2 regions of the Paenibacillus sp. 2KB_22 genome follow, and region 1 is predicted to be linked to the other one. Evidence: riboswitches for the same ligand, from Rfam matches in the RefSeq annotation. Region 1 holds a riboswitch; the other holds the start of a gene.

Region 1 (5,684 bases):
AGCGGCGATTTTGATACCAGAGAACACGGATGGCAGGGCATGGGGTAATTCCAGCTTCCAGAAGATATGGTGACGTTTCGCACCAGCCATGCGCATATAGTTCATCATCGCTGCATCTGTACGGGTCAAACCGTCCATAGCCGCCACCGCCACGGGGAAAAAGCAGACTAGTATGATGGTAATCAGCTTGGGCAACAAGCCGAACCCGAACCAGATTAACAGGAGCGGCGCGAGCGCGATGGTCGGGATATTTTGACTAAGAATAAGTAAAGGATACAGGGCTGACTTGAGAAAAGGAACTAAATGCAGCACCATTGCAATCAGTAATCCAACCGCTGTGCCGGCCGCGAATCCGATCAGGGTTAACTGAATGGTTGCGGAGGCATGCATGCCAAGCCGATCAGCCTGGGATGCCGCTTCGCGGGCGATATCGGACGGTGCTGGCAGCATCCATTTCTCGATATGGAACAGGGAGACGGCTCCCTGCCATATCGCTATAAAGAGAATAACCGCCACGAAGGGCGGCCATACACTTTTGAAATAGGCATTCATTAGCGGTACTTCTCCGTCAGGGTATCCATGCTGAAGCCAGTAGGGCTATGGGCAATTTTGATCTGAGAGATGATGCTTGGGCTGCCAGCCTCGACGAGTACTTCGTGCATTTTGCGGACAACCTCCAGCAGTTCCTCCAGTTCCCCCTCCATCGTGGTGTCGAGCGGGTTCACCTGATATTTCAGGCCAGATTGCTGAATAACTTCAATGGCGCGATCTACATAAGGATAAGAGTTCTCGCCATTTGGCGTTTTCGGAATAACCTGAATGCTAAGTAGTGTACTTGCCATGAGAGATCACGGCTCCTTTCGTGATAAATTGCATGAATTGAACCAGGTTTACACTTATCACTCCGATTGCAGCACCCTCTTCCGATCACTGTTATCCCCGGATTTCTTTAATGAAACTTAAAATGGAGGAAATCCGGGGATAAAGGTGAGCGCTTCGCTTCTTCAGATGGGTTCTGCACTCTTCGTTCTTGTGTAAAAAAGTTAAACTTAAGCAATTTTTTATTGGGGTAAAAACGCGTTCGTATATGCTTTGCTCACGTCGACCTGTTCATCCAGCAGCTTTTTGCTAAACATCCAGTCAGTGTAGTTCTGCCATACTTCCTGTTTCTGTTCTCCCCAGCGCGGGGCGTCATCCGTGTACTTCGGACTCAGCCATTTCTGGCTTGCCAGTACCAATTCCTTGTCCAGATCCGGTACGGCCTTGATCAGGATATTCGCTGCTTCTTCGGGATGATCAATTGCGTATTGATATCCTTCCGAAGTAGCCTTCAGGAATGCTTTCACCAGCTCAGGATCGTTCTGAATCGTCTGCTCGTTCGTTACGAGAACAGGCGTGTAGTAATCCAGTGCATCTGAATAATCCTTCACATATAACATGTCGATCGGTTCTCCGCGCAGTTCAGCTTCAATCCCCGTCCAGGCGTAGAAAATCCACGCGAAATCAATATCCCGTTTCACAGCGGTGAAAAAGTCGGCATCACCCATGTTAATGTTTTTCACTTTGGATACGTCGGCGCCTTCGCCTTCCATAATGGATTGCATCACGGCTTCTTCCACTGGGGAACCCCAGCCGCCATAAGTTTTGCCTTCAAAATCTTTCGGTGATTTAATATTCCGATCCGCCGGAGCAGCAAACCCGGATGTATTATGCTGAATAACCGCTGCGATGGAGACGAGTGGAACCCCTTGTGTACGGGCTTGAGTTACACTTTCCTGATAACTTACGCCAAATGGCACTTCATTGGAAGCAACCATCGTATCGGCACCGCCGGCACCTGGTTGAACAATCTCCACGTTCAAGCCTTCGGCCTTATAAAAACCTTGATCTACGGCCGCATACAAGCCGGTATGATTCGTGTTTGGTGTCCAGTCGAGCACCACTTTAACATCCTTGAGGGCTGCGTTGTCACCTTCATTGCTGTTTTCGGTGTTACTGCTGCCGTTTTCTCCTGAAGGTGCAGCTTCTTTGCCACCACATGCAGCCACAGCCACTAGAAGTACGCACAAGAGCAGCAGGCCCATCATTTTACGCCATCTCATCTTCATTTCTCTCCTTCGGTATGTCCGGCCAGTGGCACGGGTACTCCTTGGCTTCATATCCAAGCTTCTTGCATAAATCGACAGATTTATACCAGCTATGATCCGGATAACGTCACTTTTTTTTAGCTCTCTGGCTATATAAAAGAACATTAAAAAAGCGCCCCGTAATCCGGGACGCGTGCAGGCGTTAGAGAGGTGGCGTTCAGCCATAGGGCTGTTCCATTTCGATATACTCCGATTCCTACGCTGGCATGATCCAGATCAGGTCTAAGGGTTAGTATCTTGGTGGGATACACTCTCAGCCGGCCAATTCCGACTCCCCTGGGAAACTATGAAGTTACGGGCATTACTAGGTGTAATTATAGGCCAGCGGGTCGAACGTGTCCAGTCAGGAACTGGATGGGAACGTGGCGAATCATATAAGTAGAGCTGACTGTATGCATAAGCATCGGATTTCGGGTCATAGCCTACTTGCTTCTAAGCCACTTCGGTGATTAGTTTTTGAGCGTTTGGCCTTGAGCGGAGCAGCTTGATTCATTTAAACAACATAATTTAGAGATAAAAGGAGATAGTACTGCTATACAAATAATTACTTTTACATAAAAATGGGGGAGTACCGAATGATCCTAAAAACCATAATCGCAATGATTCTGTGTTATAGTGCCTACGTTTTTTTCACAGCTTACCTTTTATTTTTGGTTCCGTCTCCATCTGCTATTGAAAATACGGATATGCAAAAATCGTTAACAGAAGGAAGTACAACAGATCGCGTAATGCTCCTGGAGGACGGCTTTCAATCGGGTCAGGTGAGAATCCAGACCATTCGAGAGGCGAAAACAAGCATCGACCTGGCCTATTACTCCATTCAAAAAGGAAAAACATCTCAACTCTTTTTTGCTGCGTTATTCGATGCAGCTGATCGGGGTGTTCATGTTCGAATCATTTTAGACGGGATTTTTCACAGCATGCGCGGAGAATTGCGTGATATTCCAGATGCCATTGCAGCTCACCCCAATGTGGAATTAAGATATTATGAACCACTCCACCTATTTATGCCATGGACATGGCATAACCGTCTGCATGACAAGATCCTTCTTGTTGACAACACATATGGCATCATTGGCGGCCAAAATATTGGTGATAAATACATGGCGTTGCAACCCCCAAAAGACTATGTTTTTGATCGGGATGTCCTTGTTTACAATCCAAACGATAATACGAACAGCACGGTTGTTGAAATGAAACAATATATAGATCGGTTATGGAACCATCCATTCACCAAACCAGAAAAACATGCAAAACGTCAGCATCATGCAAAAGGGTTAAAAGAGCTGGCTGAGCTGGCTGAGTTATATAAAACAGCCCAGGCTCAGAGCGATCCTTTTGTTAAAGAGTTGCCAAAGGAATGGGCCCGAGGAGCGCTTCATTCTGACCACGTTGCTTTCATTCATAATCCAATTAAAAGGCTGTATAAAGACCCCATCATGTGGAGAACATTTGTTCATTTCGCCAATCAAGCAAAGTCGAAAGTGTACCTTCAGACGCCATATGCCATTCCTACCAAGAAAATGGAGAAAGCAGTACATCTGTCGATGAATCCAAAAGCAGAATGGGTCATGCTGACGAATTCAATCCAACAGACCCCTAACCCTTTGGCTTTCGCGGGATACTTAAGCTCTAAGGAATGGTTGCTTGATACCAGTCTGGCCATTTATGAATACGAAGGCCCTTATTCCATACACGGCAAATCATTTGTCATGGATGATTACCTCAGCATGGTTGGTTCGTATAATCTTGATCCCAGATCTGCCTTTCTAAATACGGAATCCGCTGTGGTCATTTCCGGTTCTGCATTCGCCAACCAATTAACAGAGGCTATGGATATCAAACGAGCACATAGTACACTTGCGGTTAAAGGTGAGCATCCAGCAGAATCTACGAATCAGAAAAGCTCTGTTTTCAAACGAATAGCAATCACAGCGTTATCCAAACTGTCTTTTCTGTGGAAATTTATGTTGTAGAAAAAACCGCATTCTCTTGAGATTGAATTTTTCTTCGGTTTATCATCTCTATATTTACGAAGGATATTTACGAAGGTAAACAGAGAGGATGAGAGAATTGCCAATAAGCAAGAAGGAAAGATTGTTTTTTGATTAATGATGTGTACAGGAATCGTCATCAAGATGACTTTCAATTTATGGCACAGTGGGTTACTTGGCACCTGGTAGAGTCCTTTATTGTTGGGCCTTTAGCAAAAAAAATTACATTTTCCTTACCTTTTGACAAGTCCAACAAAATCTTGGGCGTGCTCGCTATGTCATTTTTCATGGTGATTGTCATGGTTCTGATCATCTCTTTGTACGGAATGATTTCAGCGTATCTTGCGGACCCATTAAATGGGGTATCCTTACTATTCTTACTTCATACGTATCTTCATACAGTCACTCGTAACTTCAGTCTGGCACTTCCATATCAGTTGATCATTCTGGGACCACTCGTCCGATATATATTCGGTAAATTCATCAAGAGCAACGGGCCTGTAATGCCTACTGTTAACAAAAGTGTGTAATTCTAATGGGCCTAAAGTATTTCCTGGGCAATCTTGTGCAAATGAATAGACCGTATTCTGATCTTTAATTAAAGGGTGATCTGAGGTAAAGATAGGATATTGGCCACCATGGTTACAGGCTAACGAATCGAGAACATCTTATTCGGCCAGTTTTTAGGGAATGAAAAATGTAACGAATCTCAGCGGCGTTATGATGCTAAGAAACTGAAACGAGAACTTCATTTGAAGCTGATTATTTAGAATAAGATCTCTAGGATTCGTTAGATTTCAAATGTGCGGAAATGGAGATGGGTAGCGTGTACTAGGTTCGTTAGAACAGAGTAACGCCACAAAAAAATGTCCACCGTCAGGTCATGACAGTAGACATTTCAATCTCAATAATAGATATTTCTAATCATCAGGACTGGATCGACACCGAACTGTTAAGTCGCTGTATCGACCACATGTTTGTTCTGCCACTGATACGTGATCACACTAATGACAAGCAGGCCAACTGCAAAGATGGCAAGCATCCATGCAGACTGATTAACCGCCAGATGATCCAGACTCCATCCCGTAGTCAAAGGAAGAATGGCACCGCCAACCCCACCTGAGGCAATCAAAATGCTGGGTGTGGATTCTTCGGTTCCAGGCAGCAGTTTACTGGCGAATACTAGGGCAATGGAGAAGATGCCTGACATCGCAAGTCCGAGCAGCAAGATGATGAGAAACGCAGACCAGATTTGGTTTGTAAATGGAAACACCATTAACAAAAGAACAGATGCGAGACAACTGTACAGCACATAGACGCGGTATTGGAATTTCTCTGCGATATATCCCGCGAAGAGACGTCCTACAGACATGGCAATCCAGAAACAGGTGACACTAAGCGCTGCTCCGGCTTCCTTCATGTTCATTTTCTCAATCAGGATTGCTGGCATGAAATTCGCGAGGCTCATCTCGGTGCCAACATAAAGGAAGAAGAACAAGACAAATAGAACCAGAAGAGTCAGGTTGCGTCCGCGATAGGCTGA
Region 2 (5,684 bases), on a different contig from region 1:
CAAACAATTTAAACATGGCGTATCTCCAGGCATAAACGTATAGGTGATGCCGTAACTACCCACACATCCACCATAAATCCAGGGAATACGGTGCTTCTGTGCCATATCATTCATGAGTAGTCGGGTATCAAAATTATCCGTTGCATCCATGATCAAGTCTGTGTGCTGAACGAGTTCTTCTAGTTCCTCTACTCTGACATCCAATACTTTTCCTTCCACATGAACCGTGGAATTAATGGCAGATAAACGTTTTTCCGCCGCCATCGCTTTCGGCATCCGCTCTATTGCGTCCTGCTCTACATATAATTGTTGCCGCTGCAAATTACTCCACTCCACATAATCACGATCCACGATCGTTATGTGCCCGACGCCTGAACGAACTAACGTTTCGGCAATTCCTGTTCCGAGTGCACCAGCGCCTACAATTAAGACTTTGCTGTCGCTTAATCTGTCCTGGCCTTCCTTGCCAAGTGGCGCATACCTTTCCTGTCTGGAATACCGGTCGGCCTGCTCGGAGGAAATTGATTGTTGTTGATCTATCATGTATGAACCATTCCTTCCACCGGACTGCTGGCTGCTGCATAACGCTTCACAGGAATCATGCCTGCCTCATATGCCAGTCTACCTGCCTCCACACCCATTCGCATCGCTTTAGCCATATTGACCGGATTTCCTGATCCGGATACCGCTGTATTCAACAATACACCATCTGCCCCAAGTTCCATGGCATAAGCAGCATCTTTTGGAGAGCGCAACCCTGCATCCACAATCACAGGCACAACGGCCTGCTCAATGATAATCTCAAGGTTATACGGATTAATGATGCCTCTACCTGCTCCGATGGGAGAAGCGCCAGGCATTACAGCATGTACGCCAAGCAATTGCAGCCTTTTGGCCAGAATGACATCATCTGAAATATAAGGCAATACCGTGAAGCCCTTTTCAAGCAAAATTTCGCAAGCCTTGTACGTTTCAATCGGATCTGGGAGCAATGTCATTCCATCTCCGATGACTTCGACTTTTATCATATCACAAAGTCCCGAAGCCCGCGCAAGCTCGGCGATCCGCACCGCCTCTTCCGCTGTGGAAGCCCCAGCCGTATTCGGAAGAAGAGTGTATTGGTCCAGATCCAATGTATCTAGGAAATGCTTCTGGTTACGTTCCTCCAGATTCAGACGACGAACAGCAAAGGTTAAAACTTCCGTTCCAGATGCATCCACAGCCTGACTTTGCACTTCAAGATCCGAAAACTTGCCTGTTCCGAGCAACAATCTGGACTCAAACGTATATTTGCCAATGTTCAACATCATCAACCGCCTCCTACAAAATGTACAATCTCGATTCGATCGCCTTCTCTTAATGCCGTTGACTCATGATACTCACGCGTTAAGATATGCCTGTTCAGCTCAACAACTACAGTCTTGACTTGCAGGTCAAATGATTGGAGCAGTTTATCCACACGATTCAATCCGTCATCAATCTCCATCCGTTGACCATTAACAATGATATTCATTGCACTACTCCCTTTCTGTTCAATCGCTCAGGACTCAGCGCCTCAATTCCGAGTTCTTCTGAGCTTTTGCCAGCAAGCAACTCCGCGATAAGCCTGCCTGTTATCGCACTAAGCAAGATACCGTTACGGTAATGCCCAAAGGCAGCGAACAGCCCTGGTATACTCTTGCATGCACCTATATAAGGCAGTCCATCTGGCGTTGCCGGTCTTACGCCTGCCCACGCTCGTATATATTGCGCTTCTTTCAGTCCGGGTACCCAGTGGGTAGCCGCTGTTAGCAGCTTCTGAACACCCTGTACAGTAACGTTCAAATCCGTTCTGCCTGGCAGACTGGTTGCCCCGAGCCAAACTTCGCCATTGGCCTTGGGAACAATATAGATATCCTCTGCATAAACCGTTCTGTCAGGTCTGTACCCTGCATGTTCATCTGAGAACTGAACGGCAGCTATTTCTCCTTTTACCGACCACACAGGTAAGCTCAGATTCACATGTCTCATCAATTCTTCACTCTGTAATCCAGCAGCTATAATGACATGTTTGCATGTTATCTCACCGATCGATGTGCTGATCCCCTGCACACCGTGTTCGTTTGCTCGCACATGTATACCCTGTATGTCCTCCATAAACCGCGCTCCCATGGCTTGAGCAGAATCCGCATATGCCCTAGTTAGATGGACAGGAAGGATTTCACTCTCGTAAGGTCTGTAGTAGGCTCCATATGTATCTCGGTTAAGCCATGATGCCTCTTGTTGCAAAGTGGAACGATCCCACCATACCTCATCAACAGACAAACCGGAATTTCGATTGTTCTTATAGCGGCTTAATTCACTGTATGATCGAAACGGGGTTAGGAATCCATGGCGTTGCAGGCCAACCTCTATCCCACTGAGGGTTTCCATTAGCCCTTGTTGCTCAATAAGTAACTGCCTACTCTGCCTGGCAAGCTTAGCCATTAATGGATGAGCAAAATCCTCACTATCTGCCGCCAGCATTCCAGCAGCTGCGCAAGAAGTGCCTCCCGCAATCGCCGAACGTTCAAGCAACAGTACATCCTGTCCACGGGAAGCAAGCTCATATGCAATGGCACAACCAACAACGCCTCCGCCTACAATAATCGTTTCTGCATGAATCTTATCCGAATTATCAATTACACTTTTGCTTCTTGATTCCGTTTCAGATTTCAGTTGATGACTGAAATGATTCCTGTTCTGACCCGTTACGATCTCTTTCATCCTCTCATCTCCTTTCAGCGGCTCAGACTTCTTGTAGCAAGGATAGCCTGCCTTAATGATGCAGCGGCCTGATCCGGTGAATCGCTCGCCCATACATTCGAGATCACAGCGACTCCTTGTGCTCCTGCAGAGCGAATCGCGTCAATGTTTCCCGGCTCTATGCCCCCAATCGCCATGACAGGAATGGAGACACCTCTGCATACTTCATCAAGAGCATATAATCCTCTTGGTTCAAGATCTGGCTTACTGTTGGTTGAGTAGATATGCCCGAAGAAAAGGTAATCGGCTCCCTGTTCTTCAGCGATTTTTGCCTCATCGATGGAATGAACTGATACACCCAAACGAAGTCGCTGCATTTTACTTATGACAGCAGGGTTGTATTTACGTATCGCATCTTGCCCCCAATGAACACCGCCATAGAGATCATTCTGTGAAGGTAGTTCTGAACCATTGATAACGATGCGACAAGATGGAATACCAACGTTACGCAGACTTTCAGCCCAACCGATCTTGTCTTGCCATGTAAGTTGTTTCTCTCGTATGTGAATATAGTCCACCCATGGCCAAACGTCCTTGGTTGCTTTTACAAAAGATGATCGATCTCCTGCCCCCGTAGATACAACATGCAATTCAAATGATTCGTGAACATGTTCATGAAAAATTGCCGTACCCTCCCTTTCCTTCCAGGCGTGAATACTATGAAAACACAAAAAAAGCCACTCCCGTAGGGGAGTGGCTGCGTATTAATTATATATCCAGATGACTGACTGATGCATACAGTTCATTTCGTGCAATACAGCTAAAGACCTATAGCCGTAACGTTATACACGCAACTGCATGTTTCAATTCGCTAAGCAGACGGTTGAAATCTTTTTGAGTTGCCGTTTGCTCACGTCATTCACTGAAACGCGCTCGCCACTTCCCTACGCTGGTATGATCCAGATCAGGTGCAAAGGGTCCGGAATCGCATTCTTCCATCTCAGCCACATCGTGCGGCCCCCCTAGTGTTCATATGAAGTTGTAGCCTATGTTACCATAGACGGATTTTTTTGTCACCGTCATTTCTGTTAAACATTGTCTTAAATCGTCTAGTTTTTCTCAGACCATTCTTCGACATTCCATGTTTTGGTGACCCAACCCTCGTAGAAATCAGGTTCATGAGATACCAGCAACACCGTTCCCTTGAATTCTTGCAAGGCACGCTGCAACTCCGCTTTGGCTGTGACATCCAGATGGTTTGTCGGCTCATCGAATAAAATCCAGTTGCTTTCACGCATCAAGAGTTTACATAAACGAACCTTGGCTTGTTCTCCACCACTCAGCATGTTAAGCGGGCGAGTAATGTGCTCATTTTTCAACCCGCAGCGAGCGAGATGACCCCGAACCTCATTCTGAGTCAAATGTGAAAACTCATTCCAGACATCCTCGATCGGCGTGATATTTCCAGCACGAACCTCCTGCTCGAAATAGGCCGTTTCGAGATAATCTCCCAAAAAGGTTTTTCCACTCAGTGGAGATATTTTTCCCAGGATGGTTTTCAGCAATGTCGATTTACCCACACCATTACAGCCTACGATGGCAATTTTCTCACCGCGTTCAATCGTCATCGTCATTTTGGGCAGCAAAGGATACGTGTATCCAATTTCAAAATCAATGCCCTCAAAGACCGTTTTGCTGCTCGCGCGGGCATCCTTGAATTTGAACGTTGGTTTAGCCGCTTCATCTGGACGATCAATACGTTCAATCTTGTCCAGCTGTTTCTCCCGGCTCTTCGCACGACCTGAAGTTGAAGCCCGCGCCTTGTTACGCTGAATGAAATCTTCCTGCTTCTTGATGTACTCTTGCTGTTTCTCATATGCATCAATATGCTGGGCTTTATTCATATCAGCCATCTCCAGGAACTTGTTATAGTTCGCTGCATATCTCGTTAATTTGGCAAATTCCAAATGATAAATGACATTTACGACTTCATTCATGAATTCCGTGTCATGGGAGATTAAGAGGAACGCGTGCGGGTAGTCCTTCAGGTAACGTGACAACCATTCAATGTGTTCTACATCCAAATAGTTGGTCGGCTCATCCAGCAAAAGAGCTGTAGGTTTCTCGAGCAAAAGCTTGGCTAGAAGCACCTTGGTACGTTGTCCACCACTTAGAGCTGCGACATCTCGATCAAGACCAATTGCGGACAAACCAAGACCATTGGCCATTTCTTCCACTTTTACGTCAATCAGATAAAAGTCGCCCTGTTCCAGTTGTTCCTGAATATCGCCCATCTCTTCCAGCAACTGCTCCAGCTTATCTGGATCTGCATCTGCCATCTGGTCCGTAATATTCATCATTTCTTTTTCCAATTCAAGCAACGGAAGGAATGCATCCTTAAGGACATCACGAATGGTTTTGCCTGGCGTAAGCTTCGTGTGCTGATCCAGATATCCATAACGGACCTTAGGTGTCCATTCCACTTTTCCACTATCTTTAAGCAATTTACCGGTAAGGATGTTCATTAATGTGGATTTACCCACACCATTGGCACCAACAAGTCCTACTCGCTCTCCGGCAAGTAACCGAAACGATACATTTTTAAATAACGTGCGATCTCCAAAATTGTGACTTACGTTCTCTACTGACAATAAACTCATAAGATGAGGTTGCTCCTATCTATTAGACATTACTTTTGTTATTGTTCCGAAACCCTATTCTAGCACAGGTCCCGTCTTTTCTGAAAGTAATGTAAACAGTTCAGGAACCTCTTACATGATTTTTTCATACAGGCTACCCTAACGATTAGAGCATTTATATTCGAAATAGCCTTGTGCAGCTGCTTGTCTTGCGTCTGTAAACACCTCTTCAGCACGGTAACCATTACCACATGTGGAGGGATAGTAGTACTTGATACCCGTTAAAGGATCTACCCCACCTACGATGGCCGTTTTCTTCAC

The links. A riboswitch is a leader RNA that binds a small molecule or an ion and turns the genes downstream of it on or off. The one in region 1 is predicted to bind thiamine pyrophosphate.
Region 2: another riboswitch for thiamine pyrophosphate. It lies ahead of AB4111_RS12810 (thiamine phosphate synthase); the one in region 1 lies ahead of AB4111_RS24760 (ABC transporter substrate-binding protein).

What each region holds. Positions count from the first base shown of each region.
Region 1 covers NZ_JBFRHG010000005.1:171,939-177,622, reverse strand. The annotation lists gene AB4111_RS24770 (ABC transporter permease) at 1-552, opposite strand, end outside; gene AB4111_RS24765 (MTH1187 family thiamine-binding protein) at 552-842, opposite strand; gene AB4111_RS24760 (ABC transporter substrate-binding protein) at 1,062-2,102, opposite strand; TPP riboswitch at 2,323-2,435, opposite strand; gene AB4111_RS24755 (phospholipase D-like domain-containing protein) at 2,723-4,123, shown strand; gene AB4111_RS24750 (hypothetical protein) at 4,252-4,671, shown strand; gene AB4111_RS24745 (MFS transporter) at 5,094-5,684, opposite strand, start outside.
Region 2 covers NZ_JBFRHG010000002.1:423,837-429,520, forward strand. The annotation lists gene AB4111_RS12790 (ThiF family adenylyltransferase) at 1-543, opposite strand, end outside; gene AB4111_RS12795 (thiazole synthase) at 540-1,307, opposite strand; gene thiS (sulfur carrier protein ThiS) at 1,310-1,513, opposite strand; gene thiO (glycine oxidase ThiO) at 1,510-2,745, opposite strand; gene AB4111_RS12810 (thiamine phosphate synthase) at 2,760-3,455, opposite strand; TPP riboswitch at 3,649-3,758, opposite strand; gene AB4111_RS12815 (ABC-F family ATP-binding cassette domain-containing protein) at 3,834-5,384, opposite strand; gene AB4111_RS12820 (hypothetical protein) at 5,523-5,684, opposite strand, start outside.